2 regions of the Variovorax boronicumulans genome follow, and region 1 is predicted to be linked to the other one. Evidence: predicted binding sites of a transcription regulator. Region 1 holds the regulator's gene; the other holds the start of a gene.

Evidence for each region. Region 1 encodes sigma-54, which starts transcription at its own class of promoters, with help from an activator protein. Its sites were predicted from a motif close to TGGCANGNAANCTGCTTT; they were not measured.
Region 2: a site for sigma-54 is predicted at 3,264-3,281, ahead of VHAB30_RS04695 (ammonium transporter). Genes of this name have one in related genera too.

Annotation. Positions count from the first base shown of each region.
Region 1 covers NZ_BKDH01000003.1:120,227-125,970, reverse strand. The annotation lists gene lptA (lipopolysaccharide transport periplasmic protein LptA) at 1-605, shown strand, start outside; gene lptB (LPS export ABC transporter ATP-binding protein) at 602-1,396, shown strand; gene rpoN (RNA polymerase factor sigma-54) at 1,414-3,003, shown strand; gene VHAB30_RS23270 (phospholipase D family protein) at 3,014-4,630, shown strand; gene VHAB30_RS23265 (LysE family translocator) at 4,635-5,282, opposite strand; gene VHAB30_RS23260 (YceI family protein) at 5,308-5,744, opposite strand, start outside.
Region 2 covers NZ_BKDH01000001.1:984,850-990,593, reverse strand. The annotation lists gene VHAB30_RS04710 (restriction endonuclease) at 1-591, shown strand, start outside; gene VHAB30_RS04705 (hypothetical protein) at 606-929, shown strand; gene VHAB30_RS04700 (M14 family metallopeptidase) at 942-1,877, opposite strand; gene VHAB30_RS04695 (ammonium transporter) at 1,991-3,193, opposite strand; partial or broken gene VHAB30_RS04690 (LytTR family DNA-binding domain-containing protein) at 3,367-3,708, opposite strand; gene VHAB30_RS04685 (hypothetical protein) at 3,828-4,868, shown strand; gene VHAB30_RS04680 (hypothetical protein) at 5,016-5,300, shown strand; gene VHAB30_RS04675 (PaaI family thioesterase) at 5,218-5,664, opposite strand.

The DNA of each region.
Region 1 (5,744 bases):
GCACCAAGCCGATGAACATCGAGTCCGACTCGATGCGCTACGACGACCTGAAACAGACCAGCGTGTTCACCGGCAACGTGCTGGTCACGAAGGGCACGATCATCATCCGCGGCGCGCGGCTGGACGTGCGCCAGGACGCCGAGGGCTACCAGTACGGCGTGGTCACGGCGGCGCCCGGCAAGCTGGCCTATTACAAGCAGAAGCGCAACGCCGGCGACGAGTGGATCGAGGGCGAGTCGGAAGTCATCGAGTACGACAGCCGCGCCGACAACGTCAAGTTCATCCGCCGTGCCGTCATGCGCCGGCTGATCGGCGCCACGGCCAACGACGAGAGCAGCGGCGCGCTGATCGTCTACGACCAGAGCAACGACACCTACACCGTCAACGGCTCCCTCGTGCCGCCGAACGCCGGCGTCTCGGCGGGCGGCGGCGGCCGCGTGAAGGCCATCCTCACGCCGAAGGCCGCCGCGGCCCCGGCAGCGGGCGGTTCCGCACCGGCAGCCGGCGGCAAGAAGCCCGCGGCCCCGGCACCCACCCCCGCGCCCGGCGCCGGGCTGCGCCCGAGCACCACGCTGGGCGGCACCGAAGGGGAAGGGCGCAAGTGATCGAAACCGCAGGAACCCAGACCGCCGACGGCATTCCGGGCAGCCGCCTCGTGGCGCGCGGCCTCAAGAAGAGCTACGGCAGCCGCACGGTCGTGAAAGACGTCTCGCTCGACGTGCAAAAGGGCGAGGTCGTCGGACTGCTCGGCCCCAACGGCGCGGGCAAGACCACCTCGTTCTACATGATCGTCGGGCTGGTGCGCGCCGACGCCGGCGAGATCACCATCGACGGCGAGCCCATCGCCCACATGCCCATCCACCGCCGCGCGCGCATGGGCCTGAGCTACCTGCCGCAGGAGGCCTCGATCTTCCGCAAGCTCACGGTCGAGGAAAACGTGCGTGCCGTGCTCGAGCTGCAGCGCGAGCCCGACGCCAACGGCCGCATGATGCCGCTGACCAAGCAGCACACCGAAGAGCGCTTGGCCGACCTGCTGGCCGACCTGCGCGTGGACCACCTGCGCGATTCGCCCGCGCTCGCGCTGTCGGGCGGCGAGCGCCGCCGCGTTGAAATTGCACGCGCGCTGGCCACCCAGCCGCGCTTCATCCTGCTGGACGAGCCCTTCGCCGGCATCGACCCGATCGCCGTGATCGAGATCCAGCGGATCATCAGTTTCCTGAAAGAGCGCGGCATCGGCGTGCTCATCACCGACCACAACGTGCGTGAAACGCTGGGCATCTGCGATCACGCGTTCATCATCAGCGACGGGCACGTGCTGGCACAAGGCACACCCTCGGAGATCGTCGACAACGCCGAGGTACGCAGGGTGTACCTGGGCGAGCACTTCCGCATGTAAGGGAGGGTCGGGTCTCCATGAAGCAAGGGCTGTCCCTTCGCGTCTCGCAGCATCTGGCGCTGACGCCACAGCTGCAGCAGTCCATTCGCCTGCTCCAACTCTCCACGCTCGAACTGAGCCAGGAGGTGGAGCAGATGCTGGACGAGAACCCGTTCCTCGAGCGCACCGCGGAAGAAGCGGCGCGCGAGGAATTCGGGCTGGACACGGCCGACGCGCCGGTGCCGCGCGACGACGCGGGCGAGGGTGAGGCCGAGTTCACGCCGTCCGCCGCCAGCACTTCCTCCACGTCCAGTGACACCAGCACCTCGACCCCCGACACCGATGGCCCCGCCGCCGAGATCGCCGAGCGCGAGCCCGACTGGGAAGGCGACGGCACCGTCGACATGGCGCCCGACGACAGCGAGTGGGGCAGCGATGCGCCCGCGCGCCAGAACAACCTGGGCGACGACGAGCGTGCCGATGCCACCGAACTCGCGCGCAGCCAGGAGTCGCTGCAGTCCTTCCTGCACCGCCAGGCGTTGAGCCTGCGGCTCAATGAAAACGACTGCGCCGCGCTGCGCTTCCTGATCGAGTCGCTCAACGACGACGGCTACCTCGAAGACTCGCTGCCCGCATTGGCCTCGGGCCTGGCGGGCGACGACAACGACCAGTTCGACGACCTCGTGCACCACTTCCAGGTGGCGCTGGGCCTGCTGCAGAGCCTGGAGCCGGTGGGCGTCGGCGCGCGCGATCTCGGCGAATGCCTGAGCATCCAGCTGAAGGCGCTCGCCAGCGAAGACGAGACCGAGGCCGAAGCGCTCATCCGCAAGACCGCCATCGCGATCTGCAAGCAGCCCATGGAGCTGCTCGCGCGGCGCGACTTCAAGCGCCTGGCCACGCTCACGCGCACCAACGAAGACCTGGTGCGCTCGGCGCTGCAGGTCATTGCGCGGCTCGAACCCAAGCCGGGGCGCCGTTTCGTCGACGTCGAACGCAACATCGTCATCCCCGACGTGATCGTCACCAAGACCGGGCGCGGCACGAACGTGAAGTTCCGCGTCATGCTCAACCCCGAGGTCATGCCGCGCCTGCGCGTGCACGACATCTACGCCGGCGCGCTCAAGTCACACAAGGGCGAAGGCAGCCAGGCGCTGTCTCAGCGGCTGCAGGAGGCGCGCTGGTTCATCAAGAACATCCAGCAGCGCTTCGACACCATCCTGCGCGTGAGCAACGCCATCGTCGAGCGCCAGAAGAGCTACTTCGTGCACGGCGAGCTGGCCATGCGCCCGCTGGTGCTGCGCGAGATCGCCGACGAGCTGGGCCTGCACGAGTCGACCATCTCGCGCGTGACCACCGCCAAGTACATGGCCACGCCCTTCGGCACGGTCGAGCTCAAGTACTTCTTCGGTTCGGCGCTGGGCACCGAGACCGGTGGCAATGCGTCGAGCACCGCGGTGCGCGCGCTGATCAAGCAGTTCGTGAGTTCCGAGAGCATCAAGAAGCCGCTGTCCGACAGCCAGATTTCCGAGATGCTGAAAGAGCAGGGCATCGAGTGCGCGCGCCGCACCGTCGCCAAGTACCGCGAAGCCTTGCGCATCGCACCGGCCAACCTGCGCAAAGCCCTGTAGAAAGCCCACAATGACCCGTCGCCTGCTGTCGCGCTGGGGGCATTGGGTCTTCGCCCTCGTGGCTGCATCGCTGTTCGCCGGCTGTGCCACCTTGCCCGACGACGCACCGCGCCCGCCCACCAAGGCCATCGCCGTCTCGGCCGACACCGCGCTCGGCAAGATCGCGCTGGCCTCGCAGCCCGACCCCGACCTCAGCGGCTTTCGCCTCATGCCCGGCGGCGACTTCGCCTTCGACACGCGGCTGCAGCTGGCGCGCCGCGCGCAGCGCACGCTCGACGTGCAGTACTACCAGATCGAGAACGACGAGACCGGCCGCTACCTGTTGCGCACCCTGCGCGATGCGGCCCAGCGCGGCGTGCGCGTGCGCCTGTTGATGGACGACCTGTACACGTCCGGCGAAGACGAGCTGCTGCTCGGCCTGGCCGCCACGCCGAACGTGGAGCTGCGCCTGTTCAACCCGTTCCCGGCCGGGCGCGGCAGCCTGCTCAAGCGCTTCACCGCATCGCTGTTCGACTTCAGCCGCGTCAACCGCCGCATGCACAACAAGCTCTTCATCGCCGACGGCGCGATGGCCGTGGCGGGCGGGCGCAACATCGGCAACCAGTACTTCCGCCGCACCACCGGCCCCAACTTCATCGACCTCGACACCTTCGTCACGGGTGCGCTGATCCCGCGCCTGGGCGTGCTGTTCGACCAGTACTGGAACAGCCCGCACGTGCGCCCGATCGGCGCGGTCGTGCACACCGACCTGCCGCGCGAGGAGCTGCAGCGCCGCTTCGACGCCGCCACCGGCCCCGACACCACGCCGCCGCCGCCCAGGCCCGCGCCCAACGACCTGCTCGGCTACAGCCCGGTGGCCGACGACCTCGACGCCGGCAAGCTGGGCCTGATCTGGACCACCGCCGAGGCGTATGCCGATTCGCCCGACCGCGTGATCGGCAAGACCGCGTCGTACGGCGGCGTGCCGCTGCTCGACGTGGACAGCGTGCGCTACAACGTGGTCGAGCAGATGCGCCGCGCGCGCAGCGAGGTGACGCTGGTGTCGCCCTACCTGATTCCGGGCGCGTCGGGGCTGGAGGTGATGCGCGAGATCCGCGGACGCAACGTGAAGATCAGCGTGGTCACCAACTCGCTCGCCGCCACCGACGAGCCGCTGGTGCACACCGCCTACCGCCGCTACCGCGCCGACATGCTGGCGCTGGGCGCCGAGCTGCACGAGCTGAGTTCCGCGCGCACGCGGCGCAGCGTGCGCCTCGGCCTCTTTGGCACGTCGGTGGGGCGGCTGCACGCCAAGTCGGCGGTGATCGACCAGCGCATCCTGTTCGTCGGCTCGATGAATTTCGATCCGCGCTCCGAGATTCACAACACCGAGATCGGCCTGTTCATCCGCAGCCCCGAGATGGCGCAGCAGACCTTGAAGCTGCTCGACGTGCTCAAGCAGCAGGGCGCCTACCGGCTGCGCTTTGCCGAGGGCGGCGATGCAGCGGCAGTCGGCTCGCGGCGCATCGAATGGGTCAGCGAGGAAGGCGGCAAGACCACCGTGCTGCACGAAGAGCCCGACTCGGGCTTCTGGGACCGCACCATGCTCGAGCTGCTGTCGCCGCTCACGCCCGAGAGCCTGCTCTAGCGCCTCAGGTGCCGCGAACGGCCGACCACACGAGCCGCAGGCCCAGCAGGCCCATCACGCCGCCGGCCGCGCGGTCGATCCAGGTCTTGTAGCGCAGGTAGGCCGCGCGCGGCGCGGCCGAGGACAGTGCCAGCGCGACGATCGCGTACCAGCCCGTCTCGATGCAGAAGATCACGGCCGGCACCGCGAGCGCCAGCACCAGCGGCACCTCGCGCGGCAGGAAGGCCGCGAAGATGCTCGCGTACACCACCGCCGTCTTCGGGTTGCTGATCTGCGTGGCCAGGCCGAGCAGGAAGGTGCGTCCGCTGCGGCCCTGGCTTCGGGGCGAGGCGTCCGTGTCGGGCGTGATCGCGAGCGGCTGCCGCGCGCCGCGCCAGATGCGAAAGCCCAGGTAGATCAGATAGGCGCCGCCGAAGGCCTTGATCGCGAGGTACAGCGCCGGCACCGCGAGGAACGCTGCCTGCAGCCCGGCCAGCGCCGCGATGGAGAACGCCAGCCCGCCGGCGCCCATGCCCAGCGCCGCCGCGAGCCCGTCGCTGCGCGAGGCCACGGCCGTGCGCGCCACCATCACGAAGCTCGGGCCGGGGCTCATCGCGCCCACGGCCATGGCGCCGGCGATGCCGAGCAGGGACAGGAGGTGGGCGTCGGTCATGAGTGGGCTCCGGTGGGGGATGGGTTCATTGCACGTTCACGGCTTCGACCTGCACCAGCAGCTTCACCTTGTTCTCGAAGCCGAAGTTCAGGCCCCAGGTGATGCCCCAGTCGCTGCGCTGCACGGTGGCCTCGAAGTCGCCGCCGCAGACCTGGCGGTTGATGAGCGGGTTCAGGTAGCAGTTGAAGCGCACGGCCTTCAGCGTCACCGGCTTGGTCTGGCCCATGAGCGTGAGCGTGCCGGGCACGTCGGTCACCTTGTCGCCGCTGAAGTCGATGCGCTCGGCCACGAAGCGGCCGGTGGGGAATTCGGCCACGTTGAAGAAGTCTTTGCTCTGCACGTGGCGGTTGAGCAGGTCGACGCCGGTGTTGATGGAGCTGATGTCCATCGTGATGTCGACCTTGCCGCTGGCGCCGGTGCCGTCGATCTGCACCGAGCCGTCCTTGGTGCTGAAGCGGCCGC
Region 2 (5,744 bases), on a different contig from region 1:
TCGACAACACCTCATGCGGGCCAGGAATCGCAGTGGAGCCCCGCCGTGCTCCACGCCATCGAATGGCGTCGCTTCGAGGCCTTGTGCGAAGCGCTCTACGCACAAGCCGGCTTCACCACGCGCAGCCAATCGCATGGCGCGGACGGCGGCGTCGATATCTGGCTCCAGTCCAGGCACAGTGACATGCCGCGCATCGTCCAGTGCAAGCATTGGCAGAGCAAAGCCGTGGGCGTGAAGGAGATGCGGGAGTTCTTCGGCGTGATGGCTTCGCACCAATTGAAGAGCGGCACCTACGTGACGAGCTCGACCTTCTCGGCGGAAGCGGCGGCGTTTGCGAAGGCGAACGGCATCCACGCCCAGGACGGCGCAGCCTTGCTCCGGCTCATCGGCCAGCGCACGCCCGAACAACAGGCGGCACTGCTGGCCGTGGCCTACGAAGGCGAATACTGGCGGCCCACCTGCGCGAGTTGCGGCACCAAGATGGTCGAAAGAAGCTCGTCCAAGAACGACGGCAGCTTCTGGGGCTGCGCCAACTATCCGAAGTGCAAGGGCCGGACGATCCCGAAGTCGAGGGCATCTGCAACGGTCTGACCGGGAAGCGCGCCATGGCCCATCCAGCGATGTTCACCGAAGCCTGCCTCGCCTCCTCGTTCGCCCCCACCGAACGCCGCGAAGCCCTCGCCCGCCTCAACACCCTCTTGCACCCCGCCCTGCAGCGGATCGTCGCCGCCGAGGTCGCCGCGGGCAACCGCGTCGTCGATGTCGGCATCGACTGGCCCGACGAGGGCTCGGTGCACGTCACGCTCCAAAGGCACTTCACGGACCGGCACGCCGGCAAGCAGGCCGCGTTCAGCCTCTGCAACGACCCGCACTACTGGCATGCCGACTACAGCACCGCGGACAAACCGCGGCACCTGCTGATCTGCTGAGGGGCGCCGGCCTCAGAGCGGCCTGGTCAGGTACACCGCCTCGCGCCCCACGATCGTGCGCTGCGCGGGCATGAAGATCGTGCAGTCGTCGCACGGCGCGCGGATCTCGTCCGGGCCGTTGGTGGCGATCAGTTCGCCCTTGGCAAAGGTCTCGAAGCCGATCAGCGGGCGCACGAAGGCGAAGTCTTCCGACTTGATCACGTGCGTCTGGAGCAGCTCGAAGCGACGCTGCTCGCCGGGCGCGGGCACGGCCGGGTCCTTGTCGATGAGGCCGAAGTGCGCCAGGAAGTCGAGCGAGATGGCGGTGGCCAGCTCGGAGGCCGAGCGCAGGAAATGCTGGCCGCACTCGGCCACCAGCGCCACGCCCTTGCCGTCGGCCCGGCCATGCTGGCCGTGCTGGATCAGCGGCGTGCCCGAGCCCAGGCCGTCGGGCATCACCAGGTGCACCGACGGGCGGCCGATGGCCATGGCGGCCTCGGCGTTGCGGTCGAAGGCCGGGTACACCCAGAACGGGATCACGGGCTGGCTCGTGGAATGGATGTCGAGGATGTGGTCGGCCGCGCTCACCACCGGGCGCAGTTCGCGGGCGCGGCGCAGCTCGGGGCTGTCCTCGCTGCCGTCGAGCCATTCGGGCGACCACACGCGGTTGAGGTTGTGCACCAACTGGCGGCTGTCGAAAGGCAGCGCCTCGTTGAAGGACTCGTAGGCCGCCACGTTGGCAAAGCTGACGGTGAGCGTGCCGATCTTCGGGCGCACGCCGGTGTCGAGCAGGTGCGTGGCGGCGGTCATGCCGCAGATCTCGTTGCCGTGCGTCAGCGCGTTGATCAGCACGTGCGGGCCGGGCTTGCCGGACTCGAAGCGGTGCACGTAGTCGATGCCGACGTTGCCCTCGCGGTAGGCGGTCAGGTCGCGGGGGAGGACTTCGAGGGCGGGGGGCAATTGGGTCATGGGGTGGTGAACAGGTGGGATCGGGGGCCGCCGGCAAGTTTGCTACAGCTGGCAAATTCGTGCCGTGCGCCGCAAATCCCCCGATGCGGCTCATGTCCTGAGCCGCATCGCCCTCACCAATTCACCTCCCGCTCCGGCGTCGCCGAAATATGGTGGATCGACAGGTCCGCCCCGTCGTACTCCTCTTCCTGCGACAGCCGCAGCCCCATGGTCGCCTTGAGCACGCCGTACACCACGGCGCCGCCGATCAGCGCCCAGACCACGCCGAGCAAGGTGCCGATCAGCTGCGCCCACAGGTTCACGCCGCCGATGCCGCCCAGCGCCTGGGTGCCGAAGATGCCCGCCGCGATGCCGCCCCAGGTGCCGCACAGGCCGTGCAGCGGCCACACGCCGAGCACGTCGTCGATCTTCCATTTGTTCTGGGTGCGCGTGAACATGAAGACGAAGATGGCGCCGGCCACGCCGCCCGCCACGAGCGCGCCCAGCGGGTGCATGAGGTCGGAGCCGGCGCACACGGCCACGAGGCCGGCGAGCGGGCCGTTGTAGACGAAGCCGGGGTCGTTCTTGCCCATGGCCAGCGCCACCAGCGTGCCGCCGACCATCGCCATCAGCGAGTTGACGGCGACCAGGCCCGAGATCTTGTCGATGCTCTGCGCGCTCATCACGTTGAAACCGAACCAGCCCACGCACAGCACCCACGCGCCCAGCGCCAGGAACGGGATGTTCGACGGCGGGTGGGCGCTGAGCGAGCCGTCGCCGCGGTAGCGGTTGCGGCGCGCGCCCAGCAGCAGCACGGCCGGCAGCGCGAGCCAGCCGCCCACGGCGTGCACGACGACCGAGCCGGCGAAGTCATGGAACTCGTGGCCGGTGACCGAGGCGATCCAGCCCTGGATGCCGAAGGCCTTGTTCCAGGCGATGCCCTCGTACAGCGGATAGACGAAACCGACGATCACCGCGGTGGCGATCAGTTGCGGCCAGAACTTGGCGCGCTCGGCGATGCCGCCCGAAATGATGGCGGGAATGGCCGCCGCGAAGGTCAGCAGGAAGAAGAACTTCACCAGCTCGTAGCCGCTTCTTGCCGACAGTTCGGTGGCGCTGACGAAGAAATGCGTGCCGTAAGCCACACCGTAGCCCACCAGGAAGTACACGATGGTCGAGACCGAGAAGTCGACCAGGATCTTGACCAGCGCATTGACCTGGTTCTTCTTGCGCACGGTGCCCAGTTCCAGGAAGGCAAAGCCGGCATGCATGGCCAGGACCATGATGGCGCCGAGAAGGATGAACAGCGCGTCAGCGCCCTGTTTGAGTGCGTCCATGAGAGCTTCTTGCAGGTTTTTGGTTTGATTTGGTGCGTCGCACCCGAACGGCTCGGGGTGCCGGCGCAAGAAAGCAAAAATGGTGCCTGCAGGCTCTTGAATGGTGCGAAACGACCCAGGAATGGGCCGATTTCGCTGGGTGCGCACCGGATCGGAACGCGACGCCGCAGCGATCAGCCTGCGCCGCCGCGCAGCGCGTCGCGGTAGCGCCGGCTGCAGGGCACGCTCGTGCCGTCGTGCATGTGCAGCCGGGCGTCGCCGCCGTCGAGCGGCTCGATCTCCTTGATGCGGCCCAGGTTCACGGCGTGGCTGCGGTGCACGCGCACGAAGGTGGCGGGGTCGAGCTGGGTCAGGAAGTCGGTGAGCGTGGCGCGCAGCAGGTAGTCATGGCCGTTGACATGCAGGCCGACGTAGTTGCCCTCGGCCTGCAGCCAGTCGATGTCGGTGGCGGCGATGAGGAATTCGCGGCGCAGCTTGCGCACGAGAAAAGGTGCGGGGCGGGCCGCCGGTGGCGCCACGGATAAAGACCCTTTTCGCTTGGGCTTCTACTACCCACCGCAGCGCAGGTATTTATGTAGTCTCAACCGAGACGAAACTCGCTACAGTCTATTTAAATCTCCACTAAATTACGTGCATGAAAAATTCCAAACCCACCGCTTACTGCTTCAGGCTATGCCTTGGCTCCAGCCGTGCTGGCAAGTTCAACGTGATAGCGGATCGGCACCTTCACACATTACCCGATGGAACTGCTTTGTCGCTATTCGCGAGGAATGCAAACTCACTTTCACAGGCTACAGCATTTCATTTTGAAGCTGGCGGCTTCCCAACTGAGAAGGCGGCGCGTGATGCTGGAGAAGCTCTACGGATAAAACTCCGGGTTCTAAATGCTCTACTCGGACTGGGGTTACTTGTGCCCCAAGGCGATAAACAATCAGCATCAGTCTCAACAGCTGTAAAGGACATGGCCTCAAAAGAAGGTGGCGTGATTATCGATACAATTTGGGGTGTGCAGACATATCCCGATGATGGACTTCATGGAGAAATAATTATCGGAGGCAATCTTGAGGTTAATTCGAGTGATCCGTTGTACGTTTTCGAAGCCATTAGTAAGATTTGGCCGATAGATGTAAAGCTAGATGCACCATCTGAAATTGCGCTCCACATTCTTGGATTGGGAACAACAGAAGCATCAGAAAAAGCGTCGTTCTTAACCAGCTACCTAGCAATAGAGCAACTAATAGAAAGAAAGTCGCGCAGCGAAAAAACAAAAAAACTATTAATTCAATTTCAGCGAAGAATCCAACAATCAACAGTCAGAAAAAGAGCACCAATGGATGCCATGGAGGCAAAATCCCTATCCGGCGCTCTATCGGCACTGCAAGAGGAATCCTTTAGCAGCGCATTAACCAGGTTTGCAAAAACACTCAAGACCCCCACCGAAATTAGAGGGATACCGAAGGAAAAATTCTTCTCCGCATGCATACAGACGAGAAATAAAATAGCCCATCAAGTAGAAGTAAAAACAAAAATCAGCATATCCGAACTAAATGCAGGGCTTCGAGAAATTACCATGGGACTTATTTGGCACAGAAATAATCTGCCTTCGATTACGATTAACACACCACCTTCAAAGGTACTAATTCCAGAAGGACAATTCGCTATTCGCGTGCTGTAATTCGACTAAATGGGCGCAAAGAGTCTAGATAGCACTTTCTTCAAATTTGAACGCAGCAATGGCTTCGTTGCAAAAAAGCTGATCGCACGTATCTCTCAGCAGTTCTCTTAGCTGCGCTGGGCCAACGAGTCGGTCTACCCCTGGTACATGCTGCACCAGACGCTGATCGTCGCGGGGGTGGCGCTGCTGGTGCCGCTGGCGCTGGGCCCGGTGTGGGAGCCCGTGGCGCTGGTCGCCGTGACCATTGCCGGCTGCTGGCTGCTGACCGACGGGCTGATCCGCCGCATCGGCTGGCTGCGCCCGCTGTTCGGGCTGAAGCGCAAGCCCGAGGCCGAGCCTGCCGTGGTGCTTACGCCGCCTGCTTCGGCTTCGGCGTCGTCGACGCCTCGTCCACCGGCACCAGGATGGCGTTCGCCGTCGCCACGAGCTTGAGCTTGTCTTCGCCCTGGCCCTCGGGCTGTGCGAACAGCTCGGCCCCGACGAAGACCTGCTTGCGCCCCGCCTTCACCACGCGCCCGCGCGCCACGAAGGCCTCGCCGATGGCGGGCGAGATGCAGTTGATGGAAAAGTGCGAAGCCAGCACGCGGCCCGCCACGGTGGCGGCCGCGAAGCCGCTCACGGTGTCGAGCAGCGCCGCGATCATGCCCGCGTGCAGAAAGCCGGTGTACTGGCCCATGTCTTCCTCGCGCCATTTCATGCGCAGTTCGGCCTGCCCGTCGGCGGCCTGGGTGACGTCGAAGCCGGCCCAGCGATTGAAGGCGGCCGAACGGTTGATGGCCTGGATCGTGTCGAGCATGGGGGGTGTCCTTTCTGGGGAGTGGATGGAAGGCAAGACCCACTCTAGGAAGCGGAGCCGCCGCGCACCGTCTCTTGGGT